DNA from 2 places in the Streptomyces sp. B3I8 genome. Region 1 is predicted to be linked to the other one. Evidence: riboswitches for the same ligand, from Rfam matches in the RefSeq annotation. Region 1 holds a riboswitch; the other holds the start of a gene.
The links. A riboswitch is a leader RNA that binds a small molecule or an ion and turns the genes downstream of it on or off. The one in region 1 is predicted to bind S-adenosylmethionine.

Region 1 (7,650 bases):
GTAGAGGCCCACGTGGTGGATGTCGTTGAAGAAGAACACCAGGTCGCCGACCTGGAGCTGGCTCTGCGAGTAGATGCGCGTGCCGATGTTCGCCTGCGCCTGGGAGGTACGCGGGATGGAGACGCCGGCCTGCGCGTAGGCCCAGGAGGTCAGGCCCGAGCAGTCGAAGGAGGAGGGGCCGGTGGCGCCGTAGACGTACGGCGAGCCGATTTTGCTCTGGGCGGCGGAGAACGCGGCGGCGGCGCGGCCGGAGGCGGGGGTGGAGTTGCCGAGGTCGACGCGCGAGGCGGCGGAGCGGCTGGAGCGCGTCTGCTCGTCCTTGAGCTCCTGCTTCTCCTTGGCCGTCAGGGTGTTGAGCAGCCGCTGCGCCTCGCCGAGCTTGCCCTGGACCTCTTTCTTCTTCTTGCCGAGCTCGGTGCGGGTGTCGGCGAGGTCCTTGAGCTTGTCGGAGGCTTCCTTGCGCTCCTGGGCCAGTACGCGCTGCTTCTCCTGGATCTTCTTCAGCCCCTCGACCTGCTGGCCGCTGAGCTGGTCCAGGGTGGCGGCCTTGTCCAGGTAGTCGTCCGGGTCGGCGGAGAGGAAGAGCTGGACGGAGGGGTCGATGCTGCCGGTGCGGTACTGGGCGCTGGCCATCGTGCCGATGCCCTCGCGCAGTTCGTTGAGGTCGGCCTGGCCCCGGGCGACCTTGTCCTGCAGGGTGCTGATCTGCTTCTGCAGCTTCTCCTGCTTCTCCTTGGCCCCGTTGTACTTCTCGGTGGCCTGCTCGGCCTGCTCGTAGAGCTTGTCGACCTTGGCCTTGACCTCGCTCTTGCTGGGCTTCTCGCTCGGCGCGGCGTTGGCGGCCTGCGCGCTCAGGGCGACGGCTGCGGCCGCGACGGTGGTGAGCGCGGTCACCCGCGTGCGGCTCGGCTGCTTGGGTCGACGGTGGGACGCCACGGAGGCGAGCTCCTTCTTCCTTCAGCCGCCTACCGACACACCGGTGGGCGGTGCCCCTCCACCGTCACTCCCCATAAGTGATCAACCGAGTGGAGGTTGGGGCTGACCCTAGTGACCCTCTTGTGATCAGTTCAAATCCTCATCAGAAAAAACACGGCTCTCGCGGGCATATTTTGCACACAACACACAACCAGTGACCCAGCATTGACACTACGTTGCGTGACGATGCGGCGAATTGGGGCATGCGGCACGGAGGTTGCGGTTGGCGCGTACAGCCCACTTCGGACACGGCGGCCGCGAGTACGTCGAGGAGTCCGGGGAGGAGTCGGGCTCAGCCGCGCGCGAAACGCTTCAGGAGCACCGCTGAGGCGACCGGACGGGCGCCGGCGCGCGCGACCCCGTCGGCGACCTCGCGGTCCGTGGAGACGACGATCACGGGCCGTCCCGGCGGCTCCGCGCGCACCAGCCGGCGGATCAACTCGTCCGCGGTCACCCCCGGCTTGGAGAACAGCACCCGCACCCCGCGCGGCGGCGCGAGCAGCACCGGGGCGGCGAGTTCGGCGCCGTCGAAGACACAGGTGGTCTCGGCGCCGGTCTGCGCGGCGAGCTGGGCGAGCTGCCCGAGCAGTCGCAGCCGTTGCTTCTCCAGCGGCATCTGCGGATAGCCGGTCTTGGTGACGTTGTAGCCGTCGACGACGAGGTGCGCCTGCGGCAGCGCGAGCAACTGGTCGACGACGGCCGGGTCGTTCTCGGACAGCGCCCGGTTGGCGATGTCCTTCGGGGTCATCCGGCCGGGCTCCACGGCGTCCACGGTCTCGGCGGGCCGCACCGACACCGGCGGCAGCGCCAGCTCCCGGCGCAGCCCCTGGGACGCCTCCAGGACGGTGTCCAGGAGCAGCCTGATCCGCATGTCCTCGACGCTGCGGCCCTCCCGGGCGGCCTTGCGCGTCGCCTCCAGGGCGGCCTCAGACTCCCCCAGCCGCGTCTTGAGCCGACGGGACTCGCTCTCCGCGGCGGACAGCCGTGCCTGCCCCTCGGCGCGCTCGGCCTCCCGCTCGGCCCGCGCCTTGCGCAGCGCCGCCTCGCCCCGTTTGACGTCGCTGAGCGCGGCCCGCAGTTTGCGGTGCAGCGACTCGGACTCCTTCTTCGCCGTCTCCAGTTCGGCACGCAGCCGTTCGGTCTCCGCGCGGACCTGGCCACGGGCGACGGCCAGCTCGGCGCGCAGCCGCTCCAGCTCGACACGGGTCTCCTCACCGGCCCGCTCGGCGTCCGCCCGCTGGGCCTCCTCGCCCGCGGCGGTCACCAGCTTCACCCAGCCGGCGGGGCGCAGCACGTAGGCCGCGGCCGCCACGTCGAGCGGGTCGGCGGCCGGGGGCGGGGAGCCGGCGTCGAGGGCGCCGGTCAGCTCGGGCTGGGCCTCCCTGAGCTTCTCGGCGACGCGCTGGCGGAACAGCGGGTCGGTCTCCACCGCGGCCGCCATCGCGTTGCCCGCGAACTTGGCCCGCCGGGTGGGGGTGAACCGGGCGTACTGCCGGAGCTGAGTGGGCAGCTCGGCCACGGTCAGCCCGCCGAAGCCGTCGGAGACGATCCCCACCACACGCCTGCGCACGCCGTCGGGCAGCGGACGGTCGAGCACCTCGGCGGCGCCGTCGCCCGGCTCCCCGCCTTGTGTCTGAGCCATCCGTCACCCCTATGCCTGTACGGGAGCCCCGCAGCGGGCTCCCTGACCGCGGGTACCCGCTCCGCTCAGGAGCCGGCGCCCGGCCTGTCCACGAGTTCCACCTGATCCACGGCGTTGCACCAACGGCAGCGCACCGACTCGATGGTCTCACTGACCACCTCGCGCTCCTCGACCTTCGGCGTGCCGGACAGATCCAGGTGGACGTACTCGACCGCCCTGGAAGAGCGGGTCACGTCGAAACGCGTGAGGTTGCCGCACAGTGTGCAGCGCCACCGGGTCGTCTCGGTCGGCAGGGGAACCGTCATCGTGGCTGCTGCTCCTTCTTCCGGTCTCCGTGATGCCCCAGTTTCCCTGGTGCGTATGGGTCGTAACCCTACGGCCTGCACGGGACCCCCCGCCGATGTGTCCGCCGCGGCGAGGCACTCCGCCCCGTTCCACCCGGTACGTCATGCTTCGTCGCATGATCCGCGACAGGACCGCGTCGGCCGTACGGGCACTGCGACGGCAGCCGGCACCGGTGACGTACGGGCTGATCGCCGTGTGCTTCGTGCTCTTCATGCTGAGTCCCGCCTCGGGGTTCGACCCGGGGTACGGCACCGGCGACCGGCTGCTGCTGGCCCAGCAGACGTACTTCGCCCGCTGGGGGGTGATCCCGGTGGAGCTGTTCGGCGGCTCCGCGCGGGCGACGCTCTCCCCGGTCACCGCCCTGTTCGTGCACGGAACCTGGGTGCACCTGCTGGGCAACATGCTGTTCCTCCACGTCTTCGGCGCGATGGCCGAGGAACGGCTCGGGCACGTGGAGTTCGCCCTGTTCTACCTGGGGTGCGGCGCGCTGGCGCTGCTCGGTTACGCGGCGGCGCGGGCCGGCTCCGCGCAGTCCCTGGTGGGTGCCTCCGGGGCGATCTCCGCGGTCCTCGGGGCGTTCCTGTTCCTGTTTCCCCGGGCGCGGGTGACCAGCATCTTCCCGTTCCTGTTCTTCCTGCCGCTGCGCTTCCCGGCCTGGGTGGTGCTGCCGTTCTGGGCGGCCCTGCAGTGGCTGGCGGCGGGCCGGGAGGGCCAGGGCCCGGGCGTGGCCTACCTGGCACACGTGGTGGGGTTCGCGCTGGGCTTCGGGTACGCGTGGGTGCGCTACGGGCCCATGGCTACAGTGAGGGACACAAGCCCGGCCCCCGAGGGAGAGAACCAGCCGTGATCACCGCGATCGTGCTCATCAAGACCAGCGTGGACCGGATCCCCGAGATCGCCGAGTCGATCGCCGCGCTGGACTCCGTCAGCGAGGTGTTCTCCGTGACCGGGACGTACGACCTGATCGCGATGGTCCGCGTGAAGGCGCACGACGAGCTGGCGGACGTCATCCCCGGCCGGATCAGCAAGATCCCCGGCGTCGAGGGCACCGACACGCACGTCGCGTTCCGCACGTACTCGCAGCACGACCTGGAGGCGGCGTTCTCCATCGGGCTGGAGTCGTAGGAACTCCAGCCCGCGGACCTCGGGCGTCGGCCTCTCCGGGCAGCCGGTCAGACCGCCGGGACGCAGCGGCCGTCCTGCGTGCGGTACTCCCACTTCGCGCCCTCGCGCACCAGTTCCCGTACCGCCAGGACGAAGCGGTCGACGTGCTCGTCGGGCGTGCCCGCGCCGAAGCTCACGCGGATCGCGTTGAGGGACTTCTCGCCGGGCGCCGCCTCCGGCGCCCCGCACTCGCCCTGGGACTCCGGGTCGCCGCCGAGCAGGGTGCGCACCAGCGGGTGGGCGCAGAACAGGCCGTCGCGGACGCCGATGCCGTACTCGGCGGAGAGCGCGGCGGCGAAGTGCGAGCTGTTCCAGCCCTCGACGACGAAGGACAGCACGCCCACGCGGGGCGCGGCGTCGCCGAACAGGGAGAGGATCCGCACCTCGGGCACGTCGGCGAGGCCCGCGCGGACCCGGTCGATCAGATGGATCTCACGGGCGACCAGGGTGTCCCAGCCGGCCTCGGTGAGCGCCTTGCAGGCGGAGGCGACGGCGTGGGCGCCGATCACGTTGGGCGAGCCGGCCTCGTGCCGGGCGGCGCCCTCGTGCCACTCCACGTCGACGCCGCCGTCGGCGCGCCGGGTGACCCTGCGGCTGGCGCCGCCGCCCGCGAGGTAGGGCTCGGCGGCGGTCAGCCAGTCGGCGCGGCCCGCCAGGACGCCGGAGCCGAAGGGGGCGTACAGCTTGTGCCCGGAGAAGGCGACCCAGTCGACGTCCAGGTCCTGCACGGAGACGGGGTGGTGCGGGGCGAGCTGGGCGGCGTCCAGGACGACACGGGCGCCGTGCGCGTGCGCGGCGGCCGCCAGTTCGCGTACGGGCCACAGCTCGCCGGTGACGTTGGAGGCGCCGGTGACACAGACCAGGGCCGGGGCGTGGATGTCGCGGGCGGCGAGGGCGCGCTCCAGGGTGTCGACGGCGTCGCCCGGGGTGCGGGGGGCGTCCAGGCAGGTCACGCGGGCGTCGCGCCAGGGCAGCAGGGACGCGTGGTGCTCGGTCTCGAAGACGAACACCTCGCAGCCTGCGGGCAGCGCGGCGGCGAGGAGGTTGAGCGAGTCGGTGGTGGACCGGGTGAAGACGACCTGGTCGTCCGCGCGGCAGTCGAGGAACTCCCCGACGGTACGGCGGGCGTTCTCGAACAGGTCGGTGGAGAGCTGCGAGAGGTAACCGGCGCCGCGGTGGACGCTGCCGTAGTACGGGGCGTACGCGGCGACGTCGTCCCAGACGCGCTGCAGGGCGGGGGCGCTCGCCGCGTAGTCCAGGGCGGCGTAGGTGACTTCGCCGCCGGTGACGAGGGGGACGGTGACGTCGCGGCCGAGGACGGGGAGGGGGGCGGGGGCGTCGGCGGAGGTGGTGGAGACGGTGGTGGCGGGGGTGACGGCGGTGGCGGACATCGGTGAACTCCCGTGGAAGCAGCCGGAATCACCACGCGGGCAGGGGCGGCCGACGGCCGGCGCTCGCGCGTGGGTGAGGGGGGGAACGAGAAGGGTGTGCGGAGGCGGGGCTCTGCGGCCCTATCGCATTCGCTTGCTCACGGGGGCTCCTCGAGGACCAGGACCCCTGGGGTTTCGAGGGGTCCGCGCTTGCCGCGGACCTTGTGGCGCGCGGCCTGGTCTTCACCCGGGGCACCCCGCCACGGACGGAGGGTTGCCGGACAGTCGGCCGGGGCCTCATGACTGTCACTCATGACCTGCACACGACGCTACGGGACCGTGCGGCTCCGCCGCAACCCGTCCCACATCCCGATACGCGGGGGTGCGCCCAGGCGCGTTCTCGCCCCCGCCGCACCTGCCCCGGGGGGCGGAACCCCGTGCCGGGGTCCGAGGGGCGCAGCCCTTTGGAGGGACGGGACGGGCAGGGGCGGCGGGGGCGGGAGGCCGCACACCGGAGGGCCCCGCACCCCCGAACGGCACCGCTACGCGCGGCGCGTGGCCGTGACCCAGCGCGAGAGGGTCTCCCGCGCCGCCCCGCTGTCGATGGACTCCGCCGCCCGCGCCATCCCGTCGCGGATCCGGTCCACCAGTGGCCCGTCCTCCCCCCGCAACGCCACCACCGCCGCCGCCGAGTTCAACAGCACCGCATCCCGCACCGGCCCCGTCTCCCCCTCCAGCAGCCGCCGCGCGACCTCCGCGTTGTAGGAGGGGTCACCACCGCGCAGCGCCTCCACCGGCACCAGCGGGATGCCGACCGACCGCGGGTCGAACGCCTCCTCCGTCACCTTGCCGTCCCGCACCACCCACACCCGTGACGTGGACGTCGTCGTCAGCTCGTCGAGCCCGTCGTCGCCGCGGAAGACCAGCGAGGAGTTGCCGCGCTCGGCGAAGACCCCGGCGATGATCGGCGCGACCCGCGCGTCGGCGACGCCGATCGCCTGGGCCCGTACCTTCGCCGGGTTGGTCAGCGGCCCGAGGAAGTTGAACGTCGTCCGGATGCCGAGCTGCCCGCGCGCCGCGGCCACGTGCCGCAGCGCCGGGTGGAACCTCGCCGCGAAGCAGAAGGTGATCCCGGCCTCCTCGGCGACCTCCACCACCCGCTGCGGGGTGAGGTTGAGGTCGACGCCGAGCTTCTCCAGGACGTCGGAGGCCCCGGACGCCGAGGAGGCCGCCCGGTTGCCGTGCTTGACGACCTTCGCGCCGGTCCCGGCGACGACGATCGCGGACATCGTGGAGATGTTGACGGTCTTGGCGCCGTCCCCGCCCGTGCCGACGATGTCGACGGTGTCTCCGGGGATGTCGATGACGTGGGCGTGCGCGTACATCGCGCGCACGAACCCGGTGATCTCCTCGACCGTCTCGCCCTTGGCACGCAGCGCCACCGCGAAGCCGGCGATCTGCGCGTCGGTCGCCTCGCCGCGCATGATGAGGTCCATCGCCCAGGCGGTGTCGTCCGCGGACAGGTCACGCCCGTCGAGCAGGCCGTTGAGGAGGGCGGGCCAGGAGCGGCCCGCCGCGGTGTCGCCTCCAGCGGGGGTCACAGCAGTCATACGCCGCTCCTGGGTCGTCGCAAGGGGTGTTCCGGCACGTCGGCACGGCAGTGCCGGGCGGTCTCCACCCTATCCAGCCCCGCGCACGGGGAAGGGCCCCGTCCGATGTTCGGACGGGGCCCTCCTCGCCGTGGCGTGGCGACAGTGGGTGATCAGTGGTGGCCGTGGCCGCTGGTGATCTCCTTGTACTCCTCGACGGTGGGCTTGGGGATCTGGTTGTGCTCCCCGTAGTACGCCTCGCTCAGCTTGGCGCGGAGCTTCTGCGGGCCCTTGATCTTGCGCTCGACACCGTTCTCGTCGACCGTCGGGCCGAGCTCGAGCGGGCTGTACTGGTCGTGCGCCGTGAGGGTGTGCAGCTGCTCCTGGCTGAGCGGCTCGTGCACCTCGATGAACTCACCGTGCGGCAGGCGCTTGATGATGCCGGACTCGCGCCCGTGCAGCACCTTCTCCTTGTCGCGGCGCTGGAGGCCGAGGCAGATCCGCTTGGTGACGACGAACGCGATCACCGGGGCGACGAAGAACGCGATCCGGACGAACCAGGTGA
Region 2 (7,650 bases), 1.4 Mb from region 1:
CGCTGTTGTCGATCTCGGCGCGGATCTGGTTGACCCGGCCGGCGACCTGGTCGGCGGAGCCGGCGCCGTCGACGATGGTGGTCTCGTCCTTGGTGATGACGACCTTGCGGGCGCGGCCCAGGAGCTCCAGACCGGCGTTCTCCAGCTTGAGGCCGACCTCCTCGGAGATGACCTCGCCGCCCGTGAGGATGGCGATGTCGCCGAGCATGGCCTTGCGGCGGTCACCGAAGCCCGGGGCCTTGACGGCGACGGACTTGAAGGTGCCACGGATCTTGTTGACGACCAGGGTCGACAGGGCCTCGCCCTCGACGTCCTCGGCGATGATCAGCAGCGGCTTGCCCGACTGCATGACCTTCTCCAGGAGCGGGAGCAGGTCCTTGACCGCGGAGATCTTGGAGTTGGCGATGAGGATGTAGGGGTCCTCGAGCGACGCCTCCATGCGCTCCATGTCGGTCGCGAAGTACGCCGAGATGTAGCCCTTGTCGAAGCGCATGCCCTCGGTGAGCTCGAGCTCCAGACCGAAGGTCTGCGACTCCTCGACCGTGATGACGCCTTCCTTGCCGACCTTGTCCATCGCCTCGGCGATGAGCTCGCCGATCTGGGTGTCGGCGGCGGAGATGGAGGCCGTGGAGGCGATCTGCTCCTTCGTCTCGACCTCCTTGGCCTGGTCGAGCAGGGCGGCGGAGACGGCCTCGACGGCCTTCTCGATACCGCGCTTCAGGGCCATCGGGTTGGCGCCGGCCGCCACGTTGCGCAGGCCCTCGCGGACCAGCGCCTGGGCGAGGACGGTCGCGGTGGTCGTACCGTCACCGGCGACGTCGTCCGTCTTCTTGGCGACTTCCTTGACCAGCTCGGCGCCGATCTTCTCGTACGGGTCCTCGAGCTCGATCTCCTTGGCGATGGAGACACCATCGTTGGTGATCGTGGGGGCGCCCCACTTCTTCTCGAGGACGACGTTTCGGCCCTTGGGGCCGAGCGTCACCTTCACGGCGTCCGCGAGCTGGTTCATGCCGCGCTCGAGGCCGCGCCGCGCCTCCTCGTCGAACGCGATGATCTTGGCCATGTGAAGTGGTCCTCCCGGACTGGGGTGGATTGCTCCGGACCGCGCCCGCGCCCGCGACGGACGGCACCGGCTGGTGGTTCCTTGCCCCACCTCGCCAGGGCCTCACCGACCCGGTCCATAGTTGTCACTCTCACCTTGTGAGTGCTAACGCCAATGATTAGCACTCACCCCCCGAGAGTGCAAGCGCCACCCCGCGGAACCCGGACGGACCGGCGGGCCCGCGGGCGCCCGACGCCGCCCCGGTTCCGGACGGACCGGCGGGCCCGCGGGCGCCCGACGCCGCCCCGGTTCCGGACAGACCGAAGGGCCCGCGGGCACCCGACGGTGCCCACGAGCCCTTCGTTCACGTCGAACTTTCAGTCGGCGCGCGCGTCAGCCGGCAACGCGGACCATGTCCGCCTGCGGCCCCTTCTGACCCTGCGAGATCTCGAACTCGACCCGCTGGCCCTCTTCCAGAGTGCGGTAACCGTCCATCTGGATCGCGCTGTAGTGGACGAACACATCCGCACCACCGTCGACCGCGATGAAGCCGTACCCCTTCTCCGCGTTGAACCACTTGACGGTGCCCTGAGCCATGCCTAACTCCCCTATTACTGGCCCTTGCACGGATCCGCACTTCGCGGATCCGGGTCAGACCTCACCCCCCAACGGTTGGGGGCGTGCGCCGGAACGCGTCGACCGCGGCTGAATGTATCTGTCCAACTGCCGTGTGCAACAGGTCAGTCGGACGAGAAATCTGGGCACGACCGGTCGGGAATGTACGGAGAATTCGCTCGAATTCAGGGCAAGTCGGACCGCACAAAAGGCGCATAGGACGCAAAAGCCCTGCACACTTTGGCTACTTCTTGTCGGAAGCCCGACAAGATTGCCGTCGCCCGGTCTCGGAAATCCGGGGTGCGTTCCCCAATTGTATCGCGCTCAATCATACAGAATTACCCCCTCCGCTTCTCTCGCGGAGGGGGTAATTCGTTCTACGCTGAGTGATCTGCATTACCGAGGGTAAGGGACGCGGAACGTGGACGCCGTCCGGCGCGTCCCGCCCGCCACGCCCGTCTCAGCCGCCGGCGACCGCGGGGATGATCGACACGCCCGCACCCTGCGGCGTCGCCGTGTCGAGCCCCTGCTCGAAGCGGACGTCGTCGTCGTTGACGTACACGTTGACGAAACGGCGCAGCTTGCCCTGGTCGTCCAGGACCCGGGCGGCGATCCCGGTGTGGTTCTTCTCCAGGTCCGCGATGACCTCGCCGAGGGTCGTGCCCTCGGCGTCGACCTCGGCCTTGCCGCCGGTGTAGGTGCGCAGGATGGTGGGGATGCGAACGGTGACGCTCATGGGGGTGATGACCTCCGGTCGGGTGCGAGGGTGCCCGTAGGGGGGCGCTGTGGGGAAGGGGGGACGGCCGGTCCTGCCGCGCGAGGGCCGCGCGGGGGCTACGCGAGCCCCGCCTCCCGGAAGGACTCCAGGGACGGCCGGATCGTCGCGGTGAGCCCCGTGCCCGCCACCGCGTCCAGCGTCTTGAGGCCGTCACCGGTGTTGAGGACGACGGTCGTCAGCGACGGGTCGAGCACACCGGCCTCGATCAGCTTGCGCGTGACGCCGACCGTCACACCGCCGGCGGTCTCCGCGAAGATGCCCTCGGTCCGCGCCAGCAGCCGGATCGCGTCGACGATCGCCTCGTCGTTCACGTCCTCCACCGCACCGCCCGTGCGGCGTGCGATGTCCAGCACGTAGGGGCCGTCGGCCGGGTTGCCGATCGCCAGCGACTTGGCGATCGTGTCCGGCTTCTGCGGCCGTACGACGTCGTGGCCCGCCTTGAACGCGGTCGACACCGGCGAACAGCCCTCCGCCTGGGCGCCGAAGATCTTGTACGGCCGGTCCTCGACGAGCCCGAGCTCGATCAGCTCCCGCAGCCCCTTGTCGATCTTCGTGAGCTGGGAGCCGGAGGCGATGGGCACCACGAGCTGGTCGGGCAGCCGCCAGCCGAGCTGCTCGCAGATCTCGTACGCCAGCGTCTTGGAACCCTCGGCGTAGTACGGCCGCAGGTTGACGTTGACGAAGCCCCAGCCCTCGCCCGCCGGGTCGCCGATCAGCTCGGAGCAGAAACGGTTCACGTCGTCGTAGTTGCCCTCGATGCCGACGAGCTCGCCGCCGTAGATCGCGGCCATGACGACCTTGCCCTGCTCCAGGTCGTGCGGGATGAACACGCAGGAGCGGAAGCCGGCCCGGGCGGCGGCGGCACCCACCGCGCCGGCCAGGTTGCCGGTGGAGGAGCAGGACAGGGTGGTGAAGCCGAAGGCACGGGCGGCCTCGATGGCCTGGGCGACGACGCGGTCCTTGAAGGAGTGCGTCGGGTTGCCGGAGTCGTCCTTGATGTACAGCCCGCCGGTGACGCCGAGTTCACGGGCCAGGTTGTCGGCCTTGACGAGCTTGGTCCAGCCGGGGTTGATGTTCGGCTTCGTCGCCACGTCCGCCGGGACGGGCAGCAGCGGGGCGTACCGCCAGATGTTCGCGGGGCCCGCTTCGATGGTCCGGCGCAGTTCCTCGGTGTCGTGACCCGAGAAGTCGTAGGCGATCTCGAGCGGCCCGAAACATTCCTCGCAGGCGAACACGGGACCGAGCGGCACCCGGTGGCCGCATTCGCGGCAGCTCAGCGCGGCGGCCGGACCGAGATCGACGGACCCGGTGGCGGAAGGGGCGGAGGTGGCAGAAGTGGTGGAGCCGGTGGTGTCTTCGACAGTCTGCACAGCCATGTGAGGCGAGGCCCTTTCTCCTCATCTTCCTCACGACGCATCTCGCCGTGAGACGGATTTGGCACCTTCCCTAGCCGGGAGCCTCGCGGAGTGATCGGGATTGATCAGCGATCTACGAGTGCCGGCTGGAGGGTTGCCGGGGCTTCATCGGGCCGTTTCCCTCTGCCCCTCTGGATGAGCGGTATTCGGTTGTGGTGGCGCCGGTGGCCCCCGGCATGCGACGGCCATCTGCGTTGTTCAAGACTGTAACCGAAGGCCAGGACACTTGGACGAGTCGTCCGTACCGCGAGATGGATCACGAAGGAGCCACCGACCGTGCTGCAGGAAGTCGAGCATTGGCTGAAGGCGCGCTCGTGGTCGGTGGCGGACCGCCCGTTGCAGCAGGTCATGGCCGCCAAGCGGGCCACCGGCCAGTCGGTCAGCGTGGTGCTCCCGGCGCTGGACGAGGAGGCGACCGTCGGCGAGATCGTGGCGACGATCCGCCGCGACCTGGTCCGGCGGGTGCCTCTCGTCGACGAGATCGTGGTCGTCGACTCCGGCTCCACCGACCGCACCGCCGAGGTGGCCGCGGCGGCGGGCGCCCGGGTCGTGCACCGTGACGCGATCCTGCCGCGCATCCCGGCCCTGCCCGGCAAGGGCGAGGTGCTGTGGCGCTCGCTGCTGGTCACGCGCGGCGACCTCGTCTGCTTCGTCGACGCCGATCTGCGCGCGTTCTCCTCCGACTTCGTCACCGGCATCGTCGGCCCGCTGCTGACCGACCCCGACGTGCACCTGGTCAAGGCGATGTACGACCGCCCGCTCGCCGGAGCCGCCGGACAGGGCGGCCGGGTCACCGAGCTGATGGCCCGGCCACTGCTCAACATGCACTGGCCGCTGCTGGCCGGCTTCGTCCAGCCGCTCGGCGGCGAGTACGCGGCCCGCCGCTCGCTGCTCGAACGGCTCCCGTTCCCGGTCGGCTACGGCGTCGAGCTCGGCATGCTGGTCGACGCGTTGCACACCGTCGGCCTCGACGCGCTCGCCCAGGTCGACGTCGGCGTACGCCACCACCGCCACCAGGACGGGCAGGCACTGGGCCGCATGGCCGCCGCGATCTACCGCACCGCCCAGCTCCGTCTGGCCCGCGGCCACCTTCTGCGCCCCGCCCTCACCCAGTTCGAACGCGGCCCGCAGGGCTTCGAGCCGCGCACCCATCCGGTGGACACGGAGGAGCGCCCGCCGATGACCGAGATCGCGGAGTACGCGGCGGGGAAGGTGGCGTAGGGGGAGGGCGGGGCATGGGCCGGCCGCTTACACCCGTTGTATGCACAGGTCGTGTGACGGAATCGGTGCGGTGAGGTGTCCGTGCACGTTTGAGGGTTCGGGGGCCGGGCTAGGTTGAGGCGTATGGCTTCAAGGTTCGGTGCTGCTCAGGTGCTGGTCGCCTCCAATCGGGGGCCCGTCTCGTACGCCGTGCGGGAGGACGGTTCGCTGCACGCCAGGCGGGGCGGTGGCGGGCTGGTCTCCGGGCTGTCGGCCATCGGGCCGGACGCGGGCGCGCTGTGGGTGTGCTCGGCGCTGGGCGACGGTGACCGCGAGGCGGTGCGGCGCGGGGTCGGCGAGGACGGCGTACGGATGCTGGACGTGCCGGCCGACGTGCACGCGGACGCCTACAACGGCATCGCCAACTCCGTGCTCTGGTTCGTGCACCACATGCTGTACCAGACCCCGTTGGAACCCGTGTTCGATCGGGAGTTCCGGCGCCAGTGGGCCTCGTACGAGACCTACAACCGGGCCTTCGCCGAGGCGCTCGCCGAGGAGGCGGCCGAGGGCGCGGTCGTGATGGTCCAGGACTACCACCTGACCCTGGTCCCGGGAATGCTCCGGGAACTCCGCCCCGACCTGCGGATCGGGCACTTCTCGCACACCCCCTGGGCGCCCGTCGACTACTTCCGGATGCTCCCCGACGACATCGCCGAGCAGGTGCTGCGCGGCATGCTCGGCGCCGACCGGCTCGGCTTCCTCACCCACCGCTGGGCGGACGCCTTCACCGCGTGCGCGGACGCGGTGGCCGGCGGGCTCGGCGACACCCGGATCGGGGTGCACGGGCTCGGCGCGGACGCCGACTTCCTGCGCGCCCGCTCGCACGAGGACGACGTGGCGGAGCGGATGACGGCGCTGCGCGAGGAGATCGGCCCGGACCGCAGGACGATCGTCCGGGTCGACCGGACCGAACTGTCGAAGAACATCGTGCGCGGACTGCGCGCCTACGAGGAACTGCTCGCCTCGCGGCCCGAGTGGCGCGAGCGGGTGGTGCACGTGGCGTTCGCCTACCCCTCCCGGCAGGACCTCGCGGTGTACCGGGAGTACACCGACGAGGTGCGGCGGGTGGCCGAGTCGATCAACGCCCGGTACGGCACGGACGGCTGGACACCGGTCCTGATGCATGTCGAGGACGACTTCGCACGGTCGCTCGCGGCCTACCGGCTGGCCGATGTGGCGCTGGTCAACCCCGTACGGGACGGGATGAACCTGGTCGCCAAGGAGGTGCCGCTCGTCTCCGACGAGGGCTGCGCGCTGGTGCTGTCGAGGGAGGCGGGGGCGTACGAGGAACTGGGCGAGGACGCGATCGTGGTGAACCCGTACGACGTGGTCGCGACGGCGGAGGCGCTGCACGAGGCGTTGTCCATGCCGGCGGCCGAGCGAGTCGAACGGTCGAAGCGACTGGCGGCGGCGGGCACGGCGCTGCCGCCGTCGCGGTGGTTCCTGGACCAGTTGCACGCGTTGGAGGGCTGAGCGGGGGCTGAGGACCGGGTCCGGGGCCCGGACAGGCCCCCAAGCGGCCTCGCTTGTTTTTCGCGACACCCTGTCGTAATTTTTACGACAGGGTGTCGCTTAGAGGCGTGGAACCACGTCGAGGCCGCCCGCCGGACAGGGAGTCCCCCATGAACGCGCTCAACGACCGCGGCGGACGCGGCGATCTCGCCGTCCTCACCGATCGCGCCGATCTCATCGAATTGCTCGGCCGCTACGCCGACATCTCGGACCGGAAGGAGTACACCGAGCTGCCCGGCCTTGTCTTCACCGACCCGCTCACCCTCGACTTCGAGTCGGTGGCCGGCATGCCGCCGATGACCGTGCCGCTCGATGACTACCTCGACAACCTCCGCACCGCCTTCGCGGCCTACACCGCGACCCACCACGCCATCACCGGCCACGTCGTCGACATCGACGGCGACAGCGCGCGGATCCACGCGCACGTCCGTGCCGAGCACTGGCTGCCGGAGGAACTCGCCGGCGAGGGCCCCCACCGCTGGCTGGTGGTCGGCTTCTACGACAACGAGGCGATGCGCACGCCGGACGGCTGGCGCCTGAGCCGGGTGAGACTCACCGCGACGTACCAGGAGAACCCGCACCTGGCGGGCGTCGCCATGGCCGCCGCGCAGGCGAAGGCGGGCTGAAGGGCGTGTCGCGGGTGCGGGATGCGGCCCGCGGGGGGACGGGCCGTGGGTACGGACCCGTGGGTACGGCCTGTAGGTACGGCCTGTAGGTACGGCCCGTGGGTACGGGCCCGGGGTACGGGGCTCGCCCCGGCGGGGGAGAATGGCCGGATGCCGCGGATTCGGGGAACCAGCATCGAGGAACACCACGAGCTGGTGTGGGCCGATCTCGCCGAGGCGATGCGGGAACTTCTGCTCGAACGCGACTACGAGTCGATCAACATGGGGCACATCGCGGCCCGGGCCGGACTCGCGCGCAACACGCTGTACAACTACGCGGGCGACAAGAGCGCGCTGGTCATTGCCCTGATCGAGCGCGCGGCCCGGCCCGCGGTCGCACGTGTGTCCGCGATCGCGGCGCGG

Region 2: it holds a riboswitch for S-adenosylmethionine, as region 1 does, so the genes downstream of both, thrC (threonine synthase) here and QFZ64_RS09945 (aminotransferase class V-fold PLP-dependent enzyme) in region 1, are expected to answer to the same signal.

What each region holds. Positions count from the first base shown of each region.
Region 1 is NZ_JAUSYN010000002.1:1,723,101-1,730,750, forward strand. Features, by position in the region: gene QFZ64_RS09920 (NlpC/P60 family protein) at 1-936, opposite strand, end outside; gene QFZ64_RS09925 (NYN domain-containing protein) at 1,268-2,617, opposite strand; gene QFZ64_RS09930 (hypothetical protein) at 2,683-2,922, opposite strand; gene QFZ64_RS09935 (rhomboid family intramembrane serine protease) at 3,078-3,809, shown strand; gene QFZ64_RS09940 (Lrp/AsnC family transcriptional regulator) at 3,806-4,087, shown strand; gene QFZ64_RS09945 (aminotransferase class V-fold PLP-dependent enzyme) at 4,135-5,517, opposite strand; SAM riboswitch class IV at 5,698-5,814, opposite strand; gene trpD (anthranilate phosphoribosyltransferase) at 6,039-7,106, opposite strand; gene QFZ64_RS09955 (cytochrome bc complex cytochrome b subunit) at 7,259-7,650, opposite strand, start outside.
Region 2 is NZ_JAUSYN010000002.1:3,171,183-3,178,832, forward strand. Features, by position in the region: gene groL (chaperonin GroEL) at 1-1,063, opposite strand, end outside; gene QFZ64_RS16070 (cold-shock protein) at 1,436-1,639, opposite strand; gene QFZ64_RS16075 (MoaD/ThiS family protein) at 2,118-2,393, opposite strand; gene thrC (threonine synthase) at 2,492-3,811, opposite strand; SAM riboswitch class I at 3,830-3,992, opposite strand; gene QFZ64_RS16085 (glucosyl-3-phosphoglycerate synthase) at 4,127-5,071, shown strand; gene QFZ64_RS16090 (trehalose-6-phosphate synthase) at 5,195-6,583, shown strand; gene QFZ64_RS16095 (nuclear transport factor 2 family protein) at 6,733-7,248, shown strand; gene QFZ64_RS16100 (TetR/AcrR family transcriptional regulator) at 7,399-7,650, shown strand, end outside.